3 regions of the Psychrobacillus sp. FSL K6-1464 genome follow, and region 3 is predicted to be linked to each of the others. Evidence: a T-box and tRNA genes for the amino acid it is inferred to sense, from the RefSeq annotation. Region 3 holds a T-box; the other regions hold tRNA genes.

Region 1 (6,439 bases), 3.3 Mb from region 3:
ATCCTGAGTACGGCGGAACACGTGAAATTCCGTCGGAATCTGGGAGGACCATCTCCCAAGGCTAAATACTACCTAGTGACCGATAGTGAACCAGTACCGTGAGGGAAAGGTGAAAAGCACCCCGGAAGGGGAGTGAAATAGATCCTGAAACCGTGTGCCTACAAGTAGTTAGAGCCCGTTAATGGGTGATAGCGTGCCTTTTGTAGAATGAACCGGCGAGTTACGATCCCATGCAAGGTTAAGTCGAGAAGACGGAGCCGCAGCGAAAGCGAGTCTGAATAGGGCGAATGAGTATGTGGTCGTAGACCCGAAACCAGGTGATCTACCCATGTCCAGGATGAAGGTAAGGTAACACTTACTGGAGGTCCGAACCCACGCACGTTGAAAAGTGCGGGGATGAGGTGTGGGTAGCGGAGAAATTCCAATCGAACCTGGAGATAGCTGGTTCTCTCCGAAATAGCTTTAGGGCTAGCCTCAAACGTTAGAATCTTGGAGGTAGAGCACTGTTTGGACTAGGGGCCCATCCCGGGTTACCGAATTCAGACAAACTCCGAATGCCAATGATTTATGTTTGGGAGTCAGACTGCGAGTGATAAGATCCGTAGTCAAGAGGGAAACAGCCCAGACCACCAGCTAAGGTCCCAAAGTATTTGTTAAGTGGAAAAGGATGTGGCGTTGCTTAGACAACCAGGATGTTGGCTTAGAAGCAGCCATCATTTAAAGAGTGCGTAATAGCTCACTGGTCGAGTGACGCTGCGCCGAAAATGTATCGGGGCTAAACAAATCACCGAAGCTGTGGATTGATACCTTTGGTATCAGTGGTAGGAGAGCGTTCTAAGGGCGTTGAAGTCAGACCGGAAGGACTGGTGGAGCGCTTAGAAGTGAGAATGCCGGTATGAGTAGCGAAAGACGGGTGAGAATCCCGTCCACCGTATGACTAAGGTTTCCTGAGGAAGGCTCGTCCGCTCAGGGTTAGTCGGGACCTAAGCCGAGGCCGATAGGCGTAGGCGATGGATAACAGGTTGATATTCCTGTACCACCAAACCACCGTTTGAGTAATGGGGGGACGCAGAAGGATAGGGTAAGCATGCTGTTGGTTATGCATGTCCAAGCAGTAAGGTGTGAATGTAGGCAAATCCGCATTCTTTAACATTGAGCTGTGATGGCGAGGACGTATGTCTAGAGTTCCTGATTTCACACTGCCAAGAAAAGCCTCTAGCGAGGTGAAAGGTGCCCGTACCGCAAACCGACACAGGTAGTCGAGGAGAGAATCCTAAGGTGAGCGAGAGAACTCTCGTTAAGGAACTCGGCAAAATGACCCCGTAACTTCGGGAGAAGGGGTGCTCTTTTGGGTTCATAGCCTAGAAGAGCCGCAGTGAATAGGCCCAGGCGACTGTTTAGCAAAAACACAGGTCTATGCAAAACCGTAAGGTGAAGTATATGGGCTGACGCCTGCCCGGTGCTGGAAGGTTAAGAGGAGTGCTTAGCGCAAGCGAAGGTGCGAATTGAAGCCCCAGTAAACGGCGGCCGTAACTATAACGGTCCTAAGGTAGCGAAATTCCTTGTCGGGTAAGTTCCGACCCGCACGAAAGGCGTAACGATCTGGGCACTGTCTCAACGAGAGACTCGGTGAAATTATAGTACCTGTGAAGATGCAGGTTACCCGCGACAGGACGGAAAGACCCCGTGGAGCTTTACTATAGCTTGATATTGAATTTTGGTGCAACTTGTACAGGATAGGCAGGAGCCTTAGAGCCCGGAGCGCCAGCTTCGGAGGAGGCGTCGGTGGGATACTGCCCTGGTTGTATTGAAATTCTAACCCATACCCGTAACCCGGGTAGGAGACAGTGTCAGGCGGGTAGTTTGACTGGGGCGGTCGCCTCCTAAAGTGTAACGGAGGCGCCCAAAGGTTCCCTCAGAATGGTTGGAAATCATTCGAAGAGTGTAAAGGCAGAAGGGAGCTTGACTGCGAGACCTACAAGTCGAGCAGGGTCGAAAGACGGGCTTAGTGATCCGGTGGTTCCGCATGGAAGGGCCATCGCTCAACGGATAAAAGCTACCCCGGGGATAACAGGCTTATCTCCCCCAAGAGTCCACATCGACGGGGAGGTTTGGCACCTCGATGTCGGCTCATCGCATCCTGGGGCTGTAGTCGGTCCCAAGGGTTGGGCTGTTCGCCCATTAAAGCGGTACGCGAGCTGGGTTCAGAACGTCGTGAGACAGTTCGGTCCCTATCCGTCGTGGGCGTAGGAAATTTGAGAGGAGCTGTCCTTAGTACGAGAGGACCGGGATGGACACACCGCTGGTGTACCAGTTGTTCTGCCAAGAGCATCGCTGGGTAGCTATGTGTGGACGGGATAAGTGCTGAAAGCATCTAAGCACGAAGCCCCCCTCAAGATGAGATTTCCCATTACGCAAGTAAGTAAGATCCCTCAAAGACGATGAGGTAGATAGGTTCGGGGTGGAAGCGTGGCGACACGTGCAGCTGACGAATACTAATCGATCGAGGACTTAACCAAATTTGTTTAACGTAACAATGTCGTTTATCCAGTTTTGAAAGAATAAAACTTTTTTAAAATAACTCTTGTATTATTCTACAGAGTTGTTATAATAAAGGATGTCTTTCAAAAGTATTCAAGTCTAGTGACGATAGCGAAGAGGTCACACCCGTTCCCATACCGAACACGGAAGTTAAGCTCTTCAGCGCCGATGGTAGTTGGGGGTTTCCCCCTGTGAGAGTAGGACGTCGCTGGGCTTGCAATAAAATTATATATCCCATGGAGGATTAGCTCAGCTGGGAGAGCATCTGCCTTACAAGCAGAGGGTCGGCGGTTCGAGCCCGTCATCCTCCACCATATATTTACTCCTGCCGGAGTAGCTCAACTGGTAGAGCAACTGACTTGTAATCAGTAGGTTGAGGGTTCAAGTCCTTTCTCCGGCACCACTTTTTTCGAGCCATTAGCTCAGTTGGTAGAGCATCTGACTTTTAATCAGAGGGTCGTAGGTTCGAATCCTACATGGCTCATCACTTTTTATAGTGAATTATATTTTTTGCGGGTGTGGCGGAACTGGCAGACGCACTAGACTTAGGATCTAGCGCCGCAAGGCGTGGGGGTTCGACTCCCTTCACCCGCACCATTTAATTTAATAACCGAGCGGAAGTAGTTCAGTGGTAGAACACCACCTTGCCAAGGTGGGGGTCGCGAGTTCGAACCTCGTCTTCCGCTCCAAAGATTCACTAAAGTGCCGGGGTGGCGGAACTGGCAGACGCACAGGACTTAAAATCCTGCGGTAGGTGACTACCGTACCGGTTCGATTCCGGTCCTCGGCACCACTTTTTTGAAACATTGCGCTCGTAGCTCAATTGGATAGAGCACTTGACTACGAATCAAGAGGTTGCAGGTTCGAGTCCTGCCGAGCGCACCATATAACGGGAAGTAGCTCAGCTTGGTAGAGCACTTGGTTTGGGACCAAGGGGTCGCAGGTTCGAATCCTGTCTTCCCGACCAGTTATTATTTTCGGGGCCTTAGCTCAGCTGGGAGAGCGCCTGCCTTGCACGCAGGAGGTCAGCGGTTCGATCCCGCTAGGCTCCACCATGAACATTGAAAACTGAACATGCAAAACGTTAAGAAACATAGCTTTCAACTAACTTGTTAGGATGATAGCAAAACAATTTTGGACATCATTTAATGATGATGCCAGCAAAACAAAATGAGCTTTTAAACTAGTTCTAATTTGTCCGCTTTCAATGTGCTCTGCATACTGGAAGTGAACTATTATGGAGAGTTTGATCCTGGCTCAGGACGAACGCTGGCGGCATGCCTAATACATGCAAGTCGAGCGAATGACGAAGAAGCTTGCTTCTTCTGATTTAGCGGCGGACGGGTGAGTAACACGTGGGCAACCTGCCCTGTAGATTGGGATAACTCCGGGAAACCGGGGCTAATACCGAATAATCCATTTCCTCACATGGGGAGATGTTAAAAGACGGTTTCGGCTGTCACTACAGGATGGGCCCGCGGCGCATTAGCTAGTTGGTGAGGTAACGGCTCACCAAGGCGACGATGCGTAGCCGACCTGAGAGGGTGATCGGCCACACTGGGACTGAGACACGGCCCAGACTCCTACGGGAGGCAGCAGTAGGGAATCTTCCACAATGGACGAAAGTCTGATGGAGCAATGCCGCGTGAGTGAAGAAGGTTTTCGGATCGTAAAACTCTGTTGTGAGGGAAGAACAAGTATGAGAGTAACTGCTCGTACCTTGACGGTACCTCATTAGAAAGCCACGGCTAACTACGTGCCAGCAGCCGCGGTAATACGTAGGTGGCAAGCGTTGTCCGGAATTATTGGGCGTAAAGCGCGCGCAGGCGGTCCTTTAAGTCTGATGTGAAATCCCACGGCTCAACCGTGGAAGGTCATTGGAAACTGGGGGACTTGAGTACAGAAGAGGAAAGCGGAATTCCAAGTGTAGCGGTGAAATGCGTAGAGATTTGGAGGAACACCAGTGGCGAAGGCGGCTTTCTGGTCTGTAACTGACGCTGAGGCGCGAAAGCGTGGGGAGCAAACAGGATTAGATACCCTGGTAGTCCACGCCGTAAACGATGAGTGCTAAGTGTTAGGGGGTTTCCGCCCCTTAGTGCTGCAGCTAACGCATTAAGCACTCCGCCTGGGGAGTACGGTCGCAAGACTGAAACTCAAAGGAATTGACGGGGGCCCGCACAAGCGGTGGAGCATGTGGTTTAATTCGAAGCAACGCGAAGAACCTTACCAGGTCTTGACATCCCGCTGACCGGCCTAGAGATAGGCTTTTCCCTTCGGGGACAGCGGTGACAGGTGGTGCATGGTTGTCGTCAGCTCGTGTCGTGAGATGTTGGGTTAAGTCCCGCAACGAGCGCAACCCTTGATCTTAGTTGCCAGCATTTAGTTGGGCACTCTAAGGTGACTGCCGGTGATAAACCGGAGGAAGGTGGGGATGACGTCAAATCATCATGCCCCTTATGACCTGGGCTACACACGTGCTACAATGGACGGTACAGAGGGTCGCAACCCCGCGAGGGTGAGCAAATCCCATAAAACCGTTCTCAGTTCGGATTGTAGGCTGCAACTCGCCTACATGAAGCCGGAATCGCTAGTAATCGTGGATCAGCATGCCACGGTGAATACGTTCCCGGGCCTTGTACACACCGCCCGTCACACCACGAGAGTTTGTAACACCCGAAGTCGGTGGGGTAACCCTTACGGGAGCCAGCCGCCGAAGGTGGGACAGATGATTGGGGTGAAGTCGTAACAAGGTAGCCGTATCGGAAGGTGCGGCTGGATCACCTCCTTTCTAAGGATAATATCGGAATACGAATCTTTATTCGTATCTTAACGTTTTGCAGTTCAGTTTTGAATGTTCATATTAATATATGGAAATTCAAAGAGGGCCTATAGCTCAGCTGGTTAGAGCGCACGCCTGATAAGCGTGAGGTCGATGGTTCGAGTCCATTTAGGCCCACCATACCCTTTTTTTGTTTCGGGGCCTTAGCTCAGCTGGGAGAGCGCCTGCCTTGCACGCAGGAGGTCAGCGGTTCGATCCCGCTAGGCTCCACCAAAGATTATAATTTGTTCTTTGAAAACTGGATAAAACGACATTGAAACAATAAACAACAAGAAATTCTGTTGTGATTATTTACGTAATCACGACGTGTAAGACTTTTTAACTTTTAGGTTAAGTTAATAAGGGCGCACGGTGAATGCCTTGGCACTAGGAGTCGACGAAGGACGGCACTAACACCGATATGCTTCGGGGAGCTGTAAGTGAGCTTTGATCCGGAGATTTCCGAATGGGGAAACCCACTGTTCGTAATGGAGCAGTACATTTGCGTGAATACATAGCGCATCTGAGACACACCCAGGGAACTGAAACATCTAAGTACCTGGAGGAAGAGAAAGAAAATTCGATTCCCTGAGTAGCGGCGAGCGAAACGGGAATAGCCCAAACCAAAAGGCTTGCCTTTTGGGGTTGTAGGACACTCTACATAGAGTTACAAAGGAATGAGTTAGACGAAGCGATCTGGAAAGGTCCGCAGGATAGGGTAAAAGCCCCGTAGTCTAAAATTCATTCTCTCTTGAGTGTATCCTGAGTACGGCGGAACACGTGAAATTCCGTCGGAATCTGGGAGGACCATCTCCCAAGGCTAAATACTACCTAGTGACCGATAGTGAACCAGTACCGTGAGGGAAAGGTGAAAAGCACCCCGGAAGGGGAGTGAAATAGATCCTGAAACCGTGTGCCTACAAGTAGTTAGAGCCCGTTAATGGGTGATAGCGTGCCTTTTGTAGAATGAACCGGCGAGTTACGATCCCATGCAAGGTTAAGTCGAGAAGACGGAGCCGCAGCGAAAGCGAGTCTGAATAGGGCGAATGAGTATGTGGTCGTAGACCCGAAACCAGGTGA
Region 2 (6,439 bases), on a different contig from region 3:
CTTAGCTCAACTGGGAGAGTACCTGTTTTACAAGCAGGTGGTTGGGGGTTCAAGTCCCTCAGCAGACACCATTAAAGTAAATGAAATTTCGAAAAAAAGATAAGGAGTGAGCAAGTTGAAATGGTTAGTACAAGAATTTCTAAACAATAGTTCGAATGTGGAAAGAGTCATAACTGCTTTAGAAATGAGTTCTACTGCTTATTTAATAGTACGACTGAACAAAGATTATAGTTTAACTGTCCTCCATAAAGGTACGAGAATACCTGAAGATAATTCAGCAGATATATTGAAAAAATTTACAAAAAATGAAAACATAATGGTCTACGGTTCAAAACAATTTGCAAACGTTGCACAATCAGAGAATTTTAAGCCAGGTTCTTTCTGGAGCGAAGACTTTGAGTATGAAGTGTTTAAACAAAAAATCGGCAAGGAACTGTTAAACAACGAATTCGTGGTTGGGGAGCTGTCGGGGCTAAAACCTATTTGGGATTCCTTTTTCATCCGACCGACGGGAAACACAAAGTTGTTTACTGGTTTCACCATCACATTAGAAGATTTTCTTTCATGGCAAGAAAGAGAATCTGATGTCAATAGTGCGTATGTGGGACAGACTTTAATGATCTCACCTGTCAAAGAGATAAAAGCCGAATATCGCTTTTTCGTTGTTGAGCAACAAATCGTGACAGCCTCAAGCTATGTAGTCGAGAAGTCTACAAATATTAATCACAAACCATCTGAAGAATTGATGGCTTATACCAAAGAAATGATTGATTTGTTTCCTCTCTCAAAGGCCTTTGTTATTGATGTTGCGGAAACAGATGATGGATTTAAAGTGATTGAATACAATAATATAAACTCTTCAGGACTGTACGGTTGCGATGAGTTAAATATTGTCCAAAAGATAAACGCAATGCAATTATAGATTAAGAAAAAAATACAGAAAGTCGGTGGAAGAACAATGAAAATGAAAGACTTAATCATGAAAGATCTAATCCAAGCAATGAAAGCGAAAGACGCACGGAAAAAAGGCGTGCTACAACTCGTGAAGGCAGGCTTGGAGAATGCTGAGAAAGTAAAACGTTCGCCTTTGGATGAAAAAGAAGAAATCCAGATCGTGCAACGCGAGATCAAGCAGACCAAAGACTATCTGGCAGAAGCCGAAAAGCTTGGTCGGACAGACAGCGTGGAGGATGCGAATGCAAAAATCGACATTTTATACGGTTACCTTCCGAACCAGATGTCAGAAGATGAAGTGCGAGCAGCTCTCATACAGAGTGGTGTCGTAGCTGGAATGAGTATGGGAGATGCAATGAAGATTGCCATGCCTGTACTATCTGGTAAAGCAGAAAACGCAACAATTTCGAAGATGGTGAAACATCTAATATCCTAAAATTCGGGCAGCAACGACTGCCTTTCTTATTCCGATATAACTCAGTTGGTAGAGTATCTGGCTGTTAACCAGGAAGTCACAGGTTCGAGCCCTGTTGTCGGAGCCAATTATTTACCCGTAGCTCAATCGGTAGAGCAACTCCCTGTTAAGGAGAAGGTTACAAGTTCAAGTCTTGTCGGGTAAGCCAACTATTGCAGAGCGATGTAGTTCTGTAACCAGTGGGAGTAGTTTAATGGTATAATGCCAGCTTGCCAAGCTGGAGGTGAGGGTTCGATTCCCTCCTCTCGCACCATATGGATCTTTAGTTCAGCGGTAGAGCGGTCCGCTCATAACGGACATGTCGCAGGTTCGAATCCTGCAAGATCCACCATAACGGATAAATAGCTGAGATGGATTAGCGATGGACTGAAAATCCATAGAGGGTGGATCGTTACCACTTTTGTCCACCATACATGCCGAAGTAGCACAATTGGCTAGTGCACCTGACTTGTAATCAGGGGGCTGCAGGTTCAAGTCCTGTCTTCGGCACCAAATAAAACTGTGGTGATGTTGGTGAAGCGGTTAACACGGGCCACTGTGAATGGTCTATTCGAGGGTTCGACCCCCTCACGTCACATACTAGAAAGAGTTAGAGATAAGCGTCGTCCATAATGGATGGCGTTTTTGTCTCGTTTAGAAGTAAACTAGATGCATTTTAGGTCGAATGGTTTTCAACAGAATCTACATCGAATTTAGATGACGTTACTATTGTGTACTATAGTAACAAATGTGTAATGATTGAAATGCAGTTATAAATGGTTTAATATGTCGATTCTAGTCGATTTTTTCTATGACTTCGATTCAATTAACCAATATTATTTATTGACATTGTTTACTACAGTGTATATAATAAATGGTAGAGATGAGATAACCTCTTATTCCTTCTGTAACCGATTCATCTAAAAAAAAATAAGGGGAGTGGGCTAAGAATATGACAGTGAGCTTACAAAAAGGTCAGCGTATTGACTTAACAAAAGGAAATGCACAACTCGATCGCATTCAAGTCGGTTTGGGATGGGATTCTGCTTCTGCTTCGTCAACAAAAAAGAAAGGTTTTTTAGCAGCTCTTACTCCACAGATTGACTGCGACGCATCTGTCATCATGCTTCAAGATGGAAAGTTCCAATCGAAGAAAGATTTGATTTATTTCATGAATAAAAAAAGTAATTGCAAGTCTGTTATACATTCTGGTGATAATTTAACAGGCAAAGGCAGCGGCGATGATGAAGTAATAACGGTTGATTTGAAGTCTGTTCCTGCTTCTTACGATAAAATCGTCTTCGTAGTAAATATTTACAGCTGCGTTTCTCGAAAACAAGACTTTGGCATGATTTCCAATGCATTCATTCGAATCGTTGATCCAACAACAGGTAACGAGTTGGTTAAATACAATCTCTCGGATGATTATCAAGGCCTTACTTCTCTTATTGTCGGCGAAATCTATCGTCATGGGCAAGAGTGGAAGTTTTCAGCAACTGGTGATGGAACAACAGACAAAACCGTCAACGAAATTTGCCAGAGATTCGCATAAATACACAATACTCGCAATAAAAACGTAAGAATAAACAAAAAAATGGAGGTTTTGTAAATGGGAGTTTCCTTAGCAAAAGGACAAAAGGTAGACTTAACAAAAAATAATCCGGGATTATCACATGCAACGGTTGGTCTTGGATGGGATGTTAATAAATATGATGGAGGACATTCTTTCGATTTAGATGCATCCGTATTTTTATTGGACGCGAACGGTAAAGTGTCAGCAGCAAGTGACTTCGTGTTCTACAATAATCCAACAGGCGGAAATGGTTCTGTGGTTCATATTGGCGATAACCTTACTGGAGAGGGAAACGGCGATGATGAGACGATCAACATTGATATTCAAGCAGTTCCATCTTCGATTGAAAAGATTACCTTTGCCGTGACTATTAATGACGCTGAAACTCGTCACCAAAACTTCGGTATGGTAAGCAACTCGTATATCCGTATCATGGACAAATCATCGGGAGAAGAATTGATTCGTTATGATCTAGGAGAGGATTTCAGTATTGAAACAGCAGTAGTCGTAGGCGAGCTTTACCGTAACAACGGGGAATGGAAATTCAACGCAATCGGAGCTGGTTATCAAGGTGGCCTTGGTTCACTATGTAACGACTTTGGAGTAGAAGTATCTATAAATTAACCATATACGAAGGGGAGGCATTTATGCTTCCTCTTTTTTGGTTGTTAAATACTTTTTTCTAGAGAAAGGCTGTTTTTACTTCCATTCTTATAATAATTAAAGATTAGCAAATTTCAGAAAATTGAATTGACTAAATGTTAAATTTTAGATAAAATTGAATCAGGAGCCCTAATAGATTAGGAGAGGAGAAATTGACTAGAAAAAGAGCGGAGTGATTTTATCAAAAAATACATTTACCTTGGAATTTCAATAACTTTAGTCATTTTCTTAGGTATTATAGCTTCATATTATTTCATGAAAAGTGAAACGACGGAAATAGCAGAAGTTGTCATTGAAAATGACGATTATTTAAACAGCTTGAACAAAATTGACATAAATTTATTAGAGAGTTCTCCTAGTGTATATTCTTTAAAAAATGAGTCTTTGGCTAATGGAGATATTTTTTTGCTGAGAGAGAAAAATGAAGGATTGTCTTTAAAAAAAGGTGATCATGTTTTTATTAATCTCACCTTTGAGCCAGATGGTTCAAGTCAAACAAATGCTGGTTTCATTTTAAATGGAAATTATACAGAACTATTTGCAGAAAAAATTACTGATAAGCTCGTAACTGATTTTACTGTAGAAGAGGATGGAGAATATATATTTTGCGTAATTGGTTTTAATGCAAATTTCATCAATCTTACATACGGTGGTATTCATATCAATTGATAGATAAAACAGGGGGAAATATATGAAGAATTTAAACAAGTTCGCAAAGTCTATCGCTTTCTTAGGAATGATTAGTTTTGCCATTTTCTCGGTTGAAACCGTTGCAAGTGCAGATTCCGTATCTGTATCTATACCAAAACAGGAACAATTGGATTTTGATAAGTTGAACAAAATAGATACCCTTGGTGTCAATGCAGAAGTTTATGTCAATCCAGAACACCAAGACGATGTCTATTTTCTAATAGATAATGAGAAATACATCATAAAAGATAATACTTTTGTAAAAGACATTAACATTCCTAAATATGGTACATATGCTACTGATTCGTGGTATGTTCAATTAGAAAATGGTCATAATACGGGAAAACATTATACCATTTCAAAGGGTACGAGCACGCAGTTTTCTACTTATGGATTACCGGAAACTAGAAGAATGGTGGTCTATGGACCTAATTGGGATGTAATAGCAACAGTGACAGGTAGCAACGAAGGTGTAGCTATGGTACAAAAAGCAAAAGTAACAGGAGATCACGGTTTTTATGTTCAAAACTTCAGTGCAACAAGTCAGTTGTTTAGATGTGAAGTGAAGTTTTAATAAATTAAGAGTACGTTTGTAACTGCTCGCATATTGTACACAAAAAGACATTCAGGGCTAGACTATTCTATTCTGAATGTCTTTCGTCATGCCATATTCTATTGAGTTCTTATTTTTCTTTACTTGAAATGAACATAGATTTTCCGTTTAAGATACCTGAGTAAATATCTCTTCCGCGATACGAATGACACCAGAATAGCCAAGACCCCATTTTGTTTCAAAAGGAATATCATTCTCTCTACACATCTGTTTGATGTGCTCTCCTCCAACATGACCTGAAACAGACAATAAGAAAATGACAAGATCCGCTTTCTTCACGAGTGGTTCGATACGAATTAATTTATCTTTCGCATCTGCCGTCAATAAAGTACCTCCACGCTGATAAATTGGGTCTTCGTAATGATTTCGGTTGGATTCATCACCAATCAATAAGATGGTACGTCCAGTAAGGGTTTGTTCTAAAGGTTCTATCTCTATCTCTTTCATGCTTTTCTTCTTACTTCCTGTATTCTTGTCGTTTGCTTCTGGAATGACTTCTGTTTTATGCACCCACAACACTTTTGCTTTTTGAGGGTTAGTTTTGTAAAAAGCAATATCAATAAGGGATCCTTCTTGAATATGATGCTCATGAATATCTTGTTCATCTAACAAAACGGTATAGAAATCTTCTCCGGAACGAATTGGTTTGCCTGTTTCCTCACTTTTATCTACCGCCAGTCTTCCAGCTACCTTTTTCACCACACAATAATTAAATTGTTGGCGTATTGGATTCTCTTCAGCAACTCCTTTTTCAACTAGCTCATATTGATAGAACTTATGATTGTCATCGAACTCTTTTAGCAACTTGGCACTTACGCTATCACCGTGTTCAAGTCCGAGTTTTCGAACGATGCCTTCTGGAACAAATCCATTAATTTCAGGAATATATCCACCTCTTAATTTTCTCTCAAAAATATAAGTCGGGGTTTCAATTTCCTCAGTATCTATCAATTCTTTCTCAACTAATACTTCCTCTTTCGGTTCAATTATTTGCTCCTCTTCTTTCTTCCAATTTTCCAATACAGAGAGTTCGTTATCTAAATTATGTTTAGTTTTGAACGAAACTACTTCTTCTAATTGTTCGCATAGCTGCCAATAGTGTTTAAAGAGTTTTTTCTGTAACTCGATATTCTCAAAACTGATGGAATCGATACTTTCTTTCATTTGCTCTTTTATCATTTCTAGTAATTGTCTATTCATAATTTTCCTCCTTCTACTTTGGATAATTCTACAAAAATCGTGGCATTCCTGCTAATTATATCCTAAAAAAACTAAATTAGTAAATTTTATTATACAATAATCTTATAATTTCATGAAAAAAAGTCCTCTGAGTCACTCGCGGTCTTATTATCGACATCTCTTCGAGAATGGTTCGACTTCTCATCGAGTTCTGTTTGAAAAAAAACATAAGAAACCAACACATTGAATACCAATATACGTCCTTGCTATAAATATATGATTTCCAGACCTTGTCACGTTTCTAAGCGGACCA
Region 3 (6,439 bases):
ATAATACGACCGATGCTAGAACTTGGAAAGAAGAATTGCTACTGGAATTCCCTAAACTAAAAGTGATTGTCCTTCCTCTTAGCGCTTGTGTAGGAGTACATGCTGGGGAAGGAACAACAGGACTTAGCTGGGTTAGATATTAATGAGTTTGTGCTACTGCACAAACTCTTTTTTTAATAAGGAACAAATTGCCTCATCACAAAAGCGTCCTTTTTCAAACGCAGATTTTCGAAAAGTACCTTCATAAACAAAACCAGCTTTTTCTAGCGTTTTTTTAGATGCTATATTATCAGGAGCAAAGAGGGCTTCAATACGATTTAAATCCATTAACTCGAATCCGTAACGTAAAATGGGCTGTAACACCTCTATCATAATGCCTTTACGCCAAAACTCTGGTGCCACTTCAAAACCAATCTCTGCTTTAAAGTGTTTCTTTTCCCAATTATGATATCCACAACTACCGATAATTTTATTCTCTTCCTTCGTAGCAATCCCCCAGCGAATCCCCTCTTTTTTTAGATATTTCTTTTGCCAATTTCCTATTAATACCTTTGCTTCTTTAACGTCTTCAAATGTGTCCAAATCATAATACTTCGTAACCTCATCTTTTGAAAAATAATAGAAAACCTCTTTTGCGTCACTAATTTCAATGGGGCGCAATATAAATCGTTCAGTTTCTAATGTTGGAAATCTTTTTTTATGATTATCATGGATAAGTAAAGCTACAAATTGGGCAATTGCTATTACACCAGCTAACGTACTGAAAATAATACTGACCCAGACAGAATTGGCAATTTCTCCATTTCCAATTGGCCCCACCTTTGGCTGATACATTGAATATATTCCCCATGCATTTCCAACTATAATAGCGATTCCTGCAAACAATAACATCCATTTTGCCATTATACGACCTCCATAGAGTTTCATTCGTTATATATAGCCGAAAATCCTTTTAGTATGACAATATTTAATATTTCACCCTTTCCTAGCCTCTTTTAATTTCTCTATAAAGGCTGAAAAACTCATTTCTCCCAATACACCTACTCTATGTTGTCGAACAGAAACTGCGCCATTTTCCATTTCATGATCCCCAATAATGAGCATATACGGATGTTTTTGCATTGCAGCTTCACGAATTTTCAATCCGATTTTCTCTACCCGGTTGTCTATCTCTACTCGATACCCATCTTGCTCAAGTTGCCACTTTACGTTCTCTGCATACTCTTTATGTGCATCGGCAATTGGTAATATTTTAACTTGAACCGGAGATAACCACAGCGGAAAGCTACCTTGATAGTGCTCCAATAGAATAGCCATGAATCGCTCAATAGAACCGTAAATTGCACGATGAATCATAATGGGTTGTCGCAATTGATTGTGTTCGTCGATGTACTTACAGTCAAACTTTTCAGGCATTTGAAAGTCTAGTTGAACAGTACCGCACTGCCAGCTACGTCCCAATGCATCTAATATATGAAAATCGATTTTCGGACCATAAAATGCTCCATCCCCTTCGTTTACCTGATATTCTACCTGCTTATTCTGAAGAACTGCTTCCAACGCTTGCTCTGCTTGATCCCAAACCTCTACTGATCCCATATAATTTTCTGGTCGAGTGGATAGCTCTACTTTATAGCTAAAGCCGAACTCCGAGTAAAACTCATCCACAAGGTCTAGTACCTTCGCTATCTCACTTTCGATCTGCTCCTCCAATACAAACAGATGAGCATCATCCTGAGTGAAAGCTCTGACTCGTAATAATCCATTCAATGATCCAGAGAGTTCATGGCGGTGGACTAATCCAAGTTCTGCATATCGAACCGGAAGCTCCCTATAGCTTCTTCGTTTGCTATTGAAGATTAAAACAGCTCCAGGGCAATTCATTGGTTTAATCGCATATTTTTGGTCATCTACATCTGCAAAATACATATTTTCATGATAGTGATCCCAATGCCCTGATTTTTCCCAAAGCTCCTGTTTCATCAGAATAGGAGTTTTAATCTCTTGATATTCTGCTCGTTGATGCTTTTCTCTCCACAGGTTTTCCAGTTCGTTACGTAGTATCATCCCTTTTGGTAAATAAAACGGCATTCCTGGTGCTTCCTCCATCGACATGAACAATTCTAATTGTTGCCCTAAATTTTGATGACTTACTCTTTCTTCTGCTTTCACTTTAATTCCTCCATTTACTATTTTTCTCCTAACAAAAAAGACCACACCCATCCCAGTAAAGGGACGAGTGTGGTCGTGGTTCCACCCTAATTTGCAACACAAAAAAATCTGTTGCGCTCATACAAGATAACGGTTTCCCGATTATGGATAATTACATAAATGTGTTCCCCATAATTGCTCCAAGGTGGTAAATCATTTGCATTTCTTTAAGGGCTTTCAGTCAGTGACCCTATTCTCTGATAAGAAAGTTAAAACAATTCATATCCTTTTCTTCGCTTGAATATTAAATTTATATACAAAAAGACCACACCCATCCCGGTAAAGGGACGAGTGTGGTCGTGGTTCCACCCTAATTTGCAACATAAAAGTTCTGTTGCGCTCATGTAAGATAACGGTTTCCCGATTATGGATAATTACATAAATGTGTTCCCCATAATTGCTCCAAGGTGGTAAATCATTTGCATTTCTTTAAGGGCTTTCAGTCGGTGACCCCATTCTCTGATAAGAAGTATTTAAATGATCCATGTCCTTTTCTTCGCTTGTTACTAATTGATTTTTCTAAGTATATGCAACAAAATTCAAATAGTCAACATTACTGTTATATTTTTTTGGTAGTACTTCGCTTTGCCATTTGCTGCAGGGGATCCCAAACCCCATTAAATGGTGGGGCATATGCAAGATCAAGATCCAATAACTCGGAAAAGGTCATATGGTGATAAAGTGCAGTTGCTAATACATCAATCCTTTTATCTACACCATTTCCTCCAATAATTTGACCCCCTAAAATTTGTTGGTCATCCTTCCTGTAAATCAATTTCATATGCATCGTTTCCTTACCTGGATAATACCCTGCAATGTCCGTGGCTTCCTGCGTATGCACGTCATAGGAAATACCGAGCTGCTCCGCTTCTTTCTCAGACAAACCAGTTTTTCCAAGAGCCAAATCAAAAAATTTCATGATGGATGTGCCAACAATTCCTTTAAATTCATTCCTTTGACCTATCATATTTAATCCAGCGATTCGCCCTTGTTTATTAGCAGTTGTTCCTAAAGGAATATAATCATTCAGTTGTTTAATACGATGAAAATGAGTTGCACAATCTCCTGCTGCGTAGATATCGTCCAAATTCGTTTCTAAAAAATTATTTACTACAATCGCTCCATTATGGTGCAATTGAATGCCAGTTCCCTCTAAAAAACCCGTTGTAGGTTTAAGCCCTGTGGCAACTAAAACTAAATCGGTAGGGTAACTTCCTTTATCTGTCCTCACATCACTTACTCTCGTATCTCCCGTGAAAGATTGAACCTCTTCATTTAATATCACTTCTACATTATGAGCCTTTGCATGTTCATGTATGAAACATGCTATATCGTGATCAAATATACCGGCAAGCTGATCTCCTCTTTGTATAATACGTACTTTTTTTCCAATACTAGCAAAGTTTTCGGCCATTTCTAGTCCAATATATCCTCCACCAATTATAGTAACTTGTTGAACATTTTCTAAATCCGCGATAATTGCCTCTGTATTTGGAATGGTTTTAATCGTATGAATCCCTAACAAATGCCCACCGTTCCAATTAGGAACAACTGGAGTAGCACCCGTCGCAATAAGCAAGCGGTCATAGCTTAAGATGAAATTATCTCTCGTTTGCAGAATATTCCCTGACACTGTTTTATTGTTAGGGTCCACATGGGTCACTTCATATCCTGTCTTTGCATCAATTCCGTATTTACTACGGAACATTTCTACACTTCGTGCTATAACGTCCGTTGAAGATACTACTTGTTTTCCTACTACATAGGGTAAACCACACTGTCCATAGGAATAAATATGTCCTTTTTCCAGTGTCGTAATTCGAGCGTCAGGATCATTACGTACAATTTCCATTGCCGCACTCATCCCCGCAGCGTCTCCTCCTATTATTACGTAGTGCATGAAGTTTCCTCCTTTGACTTTCCTTATTACTCTTTCTATACCCAACAATAACTTCCCTTCAAGTATTAGTGAATAGTTATGTTTGTTATACGCTTAAAATTTTTCTTTTTATTTCCTTCTAAAAGTTCTTCATTATCTTATTCTCTCATTCTATGTAAAAAAGGCATGCCCTAATAGGACATGCCCAAAATAATTGTTTATATTGCTCTATTCCAGAAGCGATGGGCAGCAATAGCATTTAAGAAACTATCTACAAAGCCTTTACCAGTTTCTTTAGTGAGAACACCAGCCTGACCAGTGAAGTGCAGATTATCAACTAATTGCTCTCCACTAAATGTAGCACCAATCGGTTTAAAATGGGCATATGCTTCCTTAATGAAGTACGAAGCCTCTTTTTCAAACATGGCCGTTTTGCCATGTGAACTTGCTACATATACTGCATCAAATAATACAGAATCAGCAGTTAAGAAAGTATGGTCAACTGGTAACAGCGTGCCATCCGCTCCCGCAACAGATCCATGATGATCACTCACTATTTCAGGCATTGTTCCGCCTGCTTTTAAGTCTGCTAGAATCGCAGGTAAATCCTCTTCAAATCCTTCTCCGACTAAAACAGCAATTTTTCGTGTCTGAGGTTTCATAATAGTATTTAACTGACTAAGTGCTGGAGAAGACTTAGTATTCGTTGCAGTACTTACACCTTGCACTACTAGTCCTAGGTTTTCTGCTACCTTACTCGCTAGATCCAAATCTACTTGTGCAAACATCTCTAATACTTGCTGACGAACAGTAAGTTCCTTACATTTACCAAGTTCAAAGCTAAATGCATTAATGATATGTTCTTTTTCTGTATCGCTCATACTATTCCAGAATAATGTAGCCTGAGTGAAGTGATCCTTGAAACTCTCACTTCGCGCTCTAACTTTACGCGCATCTATTTTTTCCTCATAATGCGTGTATCCACCCTCCGCTTCGCTAACAGGTATTGGAGTATTGTTAGCAAGAGAGTTTTTATGGTAGCTCACTCTTCCTACATTAATCGATTGTCTACTATATCCGTCACGTTGGTTGTTATGGAATGGGCAAACTGGTCTGTTTATCGGAAGCTCATGGAAATTAGGTCCTCCAAGACGTATTAATTGTGTATCTGTATATGAGAATAATCGCCCTTGAAGTAGAGGATCATTAGAGAAATCAATTCCCGGTACAACACTCCCTGGATGGAATGCTACTTGCTCGGTTTCAGCAAATACATTATCTACATTGCGATTTAATGTCATTTTCCCTAGAATTTTAACTGGGATTTCTTCCTCAGGCCATAGTTTAGTAGGGTCTAAAATATCAAAGTCATATTTAAACTCATCTTCCTCTGCGATAAGTTGTACGCCGAATTCATACTCTGGATAGTCCCCATTCTCAATCGCCTCATATAGGTCGCGACGGTGAAAGTCTGGATCTTTCCCATTTATCTTTTGCGCTTCATCCCATACAACTGAGTGGGTACCAAGCAACGGCTTCCAATGAAACTTCACAAAATGGGATTTACCCGCATCATTAACGAAACGGAATGTATTTACACCGAACCCTTCCATCATTCGGAAACTACGAGGAATGGCACGATCAGACATTGTCCACATGACCATATGTGCTGACTCCTGATTGTTGGCAACAAAATCCCAAAACGTATCATGAGCACTAGCCGCTTGTGGAATTTCATTATGGGGCTCTGGTTTTAAAGCATGTACTAGGTCTGGAAATTTAATAGCATCTTGTATGAAAAAGACAGGAATATTATTTGCTACTAAATCATAATTTCCTTCTTCCGTATAAAATTTCGTTGCAAAGCCACGAGCATCGCGTGCTAACTCTCCAGAACCACGTGATCCTGCCACAGTGGAGAACCTCACGAATACAGGAGTCTTTTTACCCGGTGTTTGCAAGAACTTCGCTTTTGTAAATTCACTTGCAGATTCATATACCTCAAACTCCCCATGAGCCGCATAACCTCTAGCATGTACTACTCTTTCTGGTATACGTTCATGATCAAAATGAGTCATTTTTTCACGAAAATGGAAGTCTTCCATTAAAGTAGGGCCTCGTTCTCCTGCTTTAAGGGAAAACTCATCCTCCGAAACTTTAAGTCCTTGATTTGTAGTCATTGCTTGTCCTTGATCGTCCACTCGAAATTCTTCTAATTGTTCATTTTTACTATTTCCAGCTACTTTCTTATCCAAACAAATTCCTCCTCTAATTATCTCTTCCCTATTGTTAATACCCAGGATGACTTTCTAAAAAACCTATAAATTCAATTACATATTTAAATCCTAT

The links. A T-box is a leader RNA that pairs with one kind of tRNA and senses whether it is charged. The one in region 3 lies ahead of thrS (threonine--tRNA ligase), so its partner is inferred to be a tRNA-Thr.
Region 1: it encodes a tRNA-Thr, which carries the amino acid that the T-box ahead of thrS (threonine--tRNA ligase) is inferred to sense. The anticodon was not compared.
Region 2: it encodes a tRNA-Thr, which carries the amino acid that the T-box ahead of thrS (threonine--tRNA ligase) is inferred to sense. The anticodon was not compared.

What each region holds. Positions count from the first base shown of each region.
Region 1 covers NZ_JBBOOP010000001.1:91,850-98,288, forward strand. Annotated here, with positions in the region: rRNA gene MKX39_RS00440 (23S ribosomal RNA) at 1-2,519, shown strand, start outside; rRNA gene rrf (5S ribosomal RNA) at 2,640-2,755, shown strand; tRNA gene MKX39_RS00450 (tRNA-Val) at 2,780-2,855, shown strand; tRNA gene MKX39_RS00455 (tRNA-Thr) at 2,869-2,944, shown strand; tRNA gene MKX39_RS00460 (tRNA-Lys) at 2,953-3,025, shown strand; tRNA gene MKX39_RS00465 (tRNA-Leu) at 3,054-3,138, shown strand; tRNA gene MKX39_RS00470 (tRNA-Gly) at 3,156-3,230, shown strand; tRNA gene MKX39_RS00475 (tRNA-Leu) at 3,246-3,334, shown strand; tRNA gene MKX39_RS00480 (tRNA-Arg) at 3,350-3,426, shown strand; tRNA gene MKX39_RS00485 (tRNA-Pro) at 3,432-3,508, shown strand; tRNA gene MKX39_RS00490 (tRNA-Ala) at 3,521-3,596, shown strand; rRNA gene MKX39_RS00495 (16S ribosomal RNA) at 3,776-5,329, shown strand; tRNA gene MKX39_RS00500 (tRNA-Ile) at 5,424-5,500, shown strand; tRNA gene MKX39_RS00505 (tRNA-Ala) at 5,518-5,593, shown strand; rRNA gene MKX39_RS00510 (23S ribosomal RNA) at 5,709-6,439, shown strand, end outside.
Region 2 covers NZ_JBBOOP010000002.1:86,127-92,565, reverse strand. Annotated here, with positions in the region: tRNA gene MKX39_RS20290 (tRNA-Val) at 1-71, shown strand, start outside; gene MKX39_RS20285 (ATP-grasp domain-containing protein) at 107-922, shown strand; gene MKX39_RS20280 (GatB/YqeY domain-containing protein) at 959-1,390, shown strand; tRNA gene MKX39_RS20275 (tRNA-Asn) at 1,421-1,496, shown strand; tRNA gene MKX39_RS20270 (tRNA-Asn) at 1,502-1,577, shown strand; tRNA gene MKX39_RS20265 (tRNA-Gly) at 1,609-1,682, shown strand; tRNA gene MKX39_RS20260 (tRNA-Ile) at 1,686-1,760, shown strand; tRNA gene MKX39_RS20255 (tRNA-Phe) at 1,765-1,839, shown strand; tRNA gene MKX39_RS20250 (tRNA-Thr) at 1,845-1,921, shown strand; tRNA gene MKX39_RS20245 (tRNA-His) at 1,934-2,006, shown strand; gene MKX39_RS20240 (TerD family protein) at 2,361-2,960, shown strand; gene MKX39_RS20235 (TerD family protein) at 3,018-3,605, shown strand; gene MKX39_RS20230 (hypothetical protein) at 3,900-4,313, shown strand; gene MKX39_RS20225 (hypothetical protein) at 4,336-4,908, shown strand; gene MKX39_RS20220 (hypothetical protein) at 5,056-6,147, opposite strand.
Region 3 covers NZ_JBBOOP010000001.1:3,411,611-3,418,049, forward strand. Annotated here, with positions in the region: gene MKX39_RS17310 (DegV family protein) at 1-143, shown strand, start outside; gene MKX39_RS17315 (GNAT family N-acetyltransferase) at 154-903, opposite strand; gene thrS (threonine--tRNA ligase) at 976-2,223, opposite strand; T-box leader at 2,229-2,454, opposite strand; T-box leader at 2,492-2,717, opposite strand; gene MKX39_RS17325 (FAD-dependent oxidoreductase) at 2,771-4,111, opposite strand; gene MKX39_RS17330 (catalase) at 4,309-6,345, opposite strand.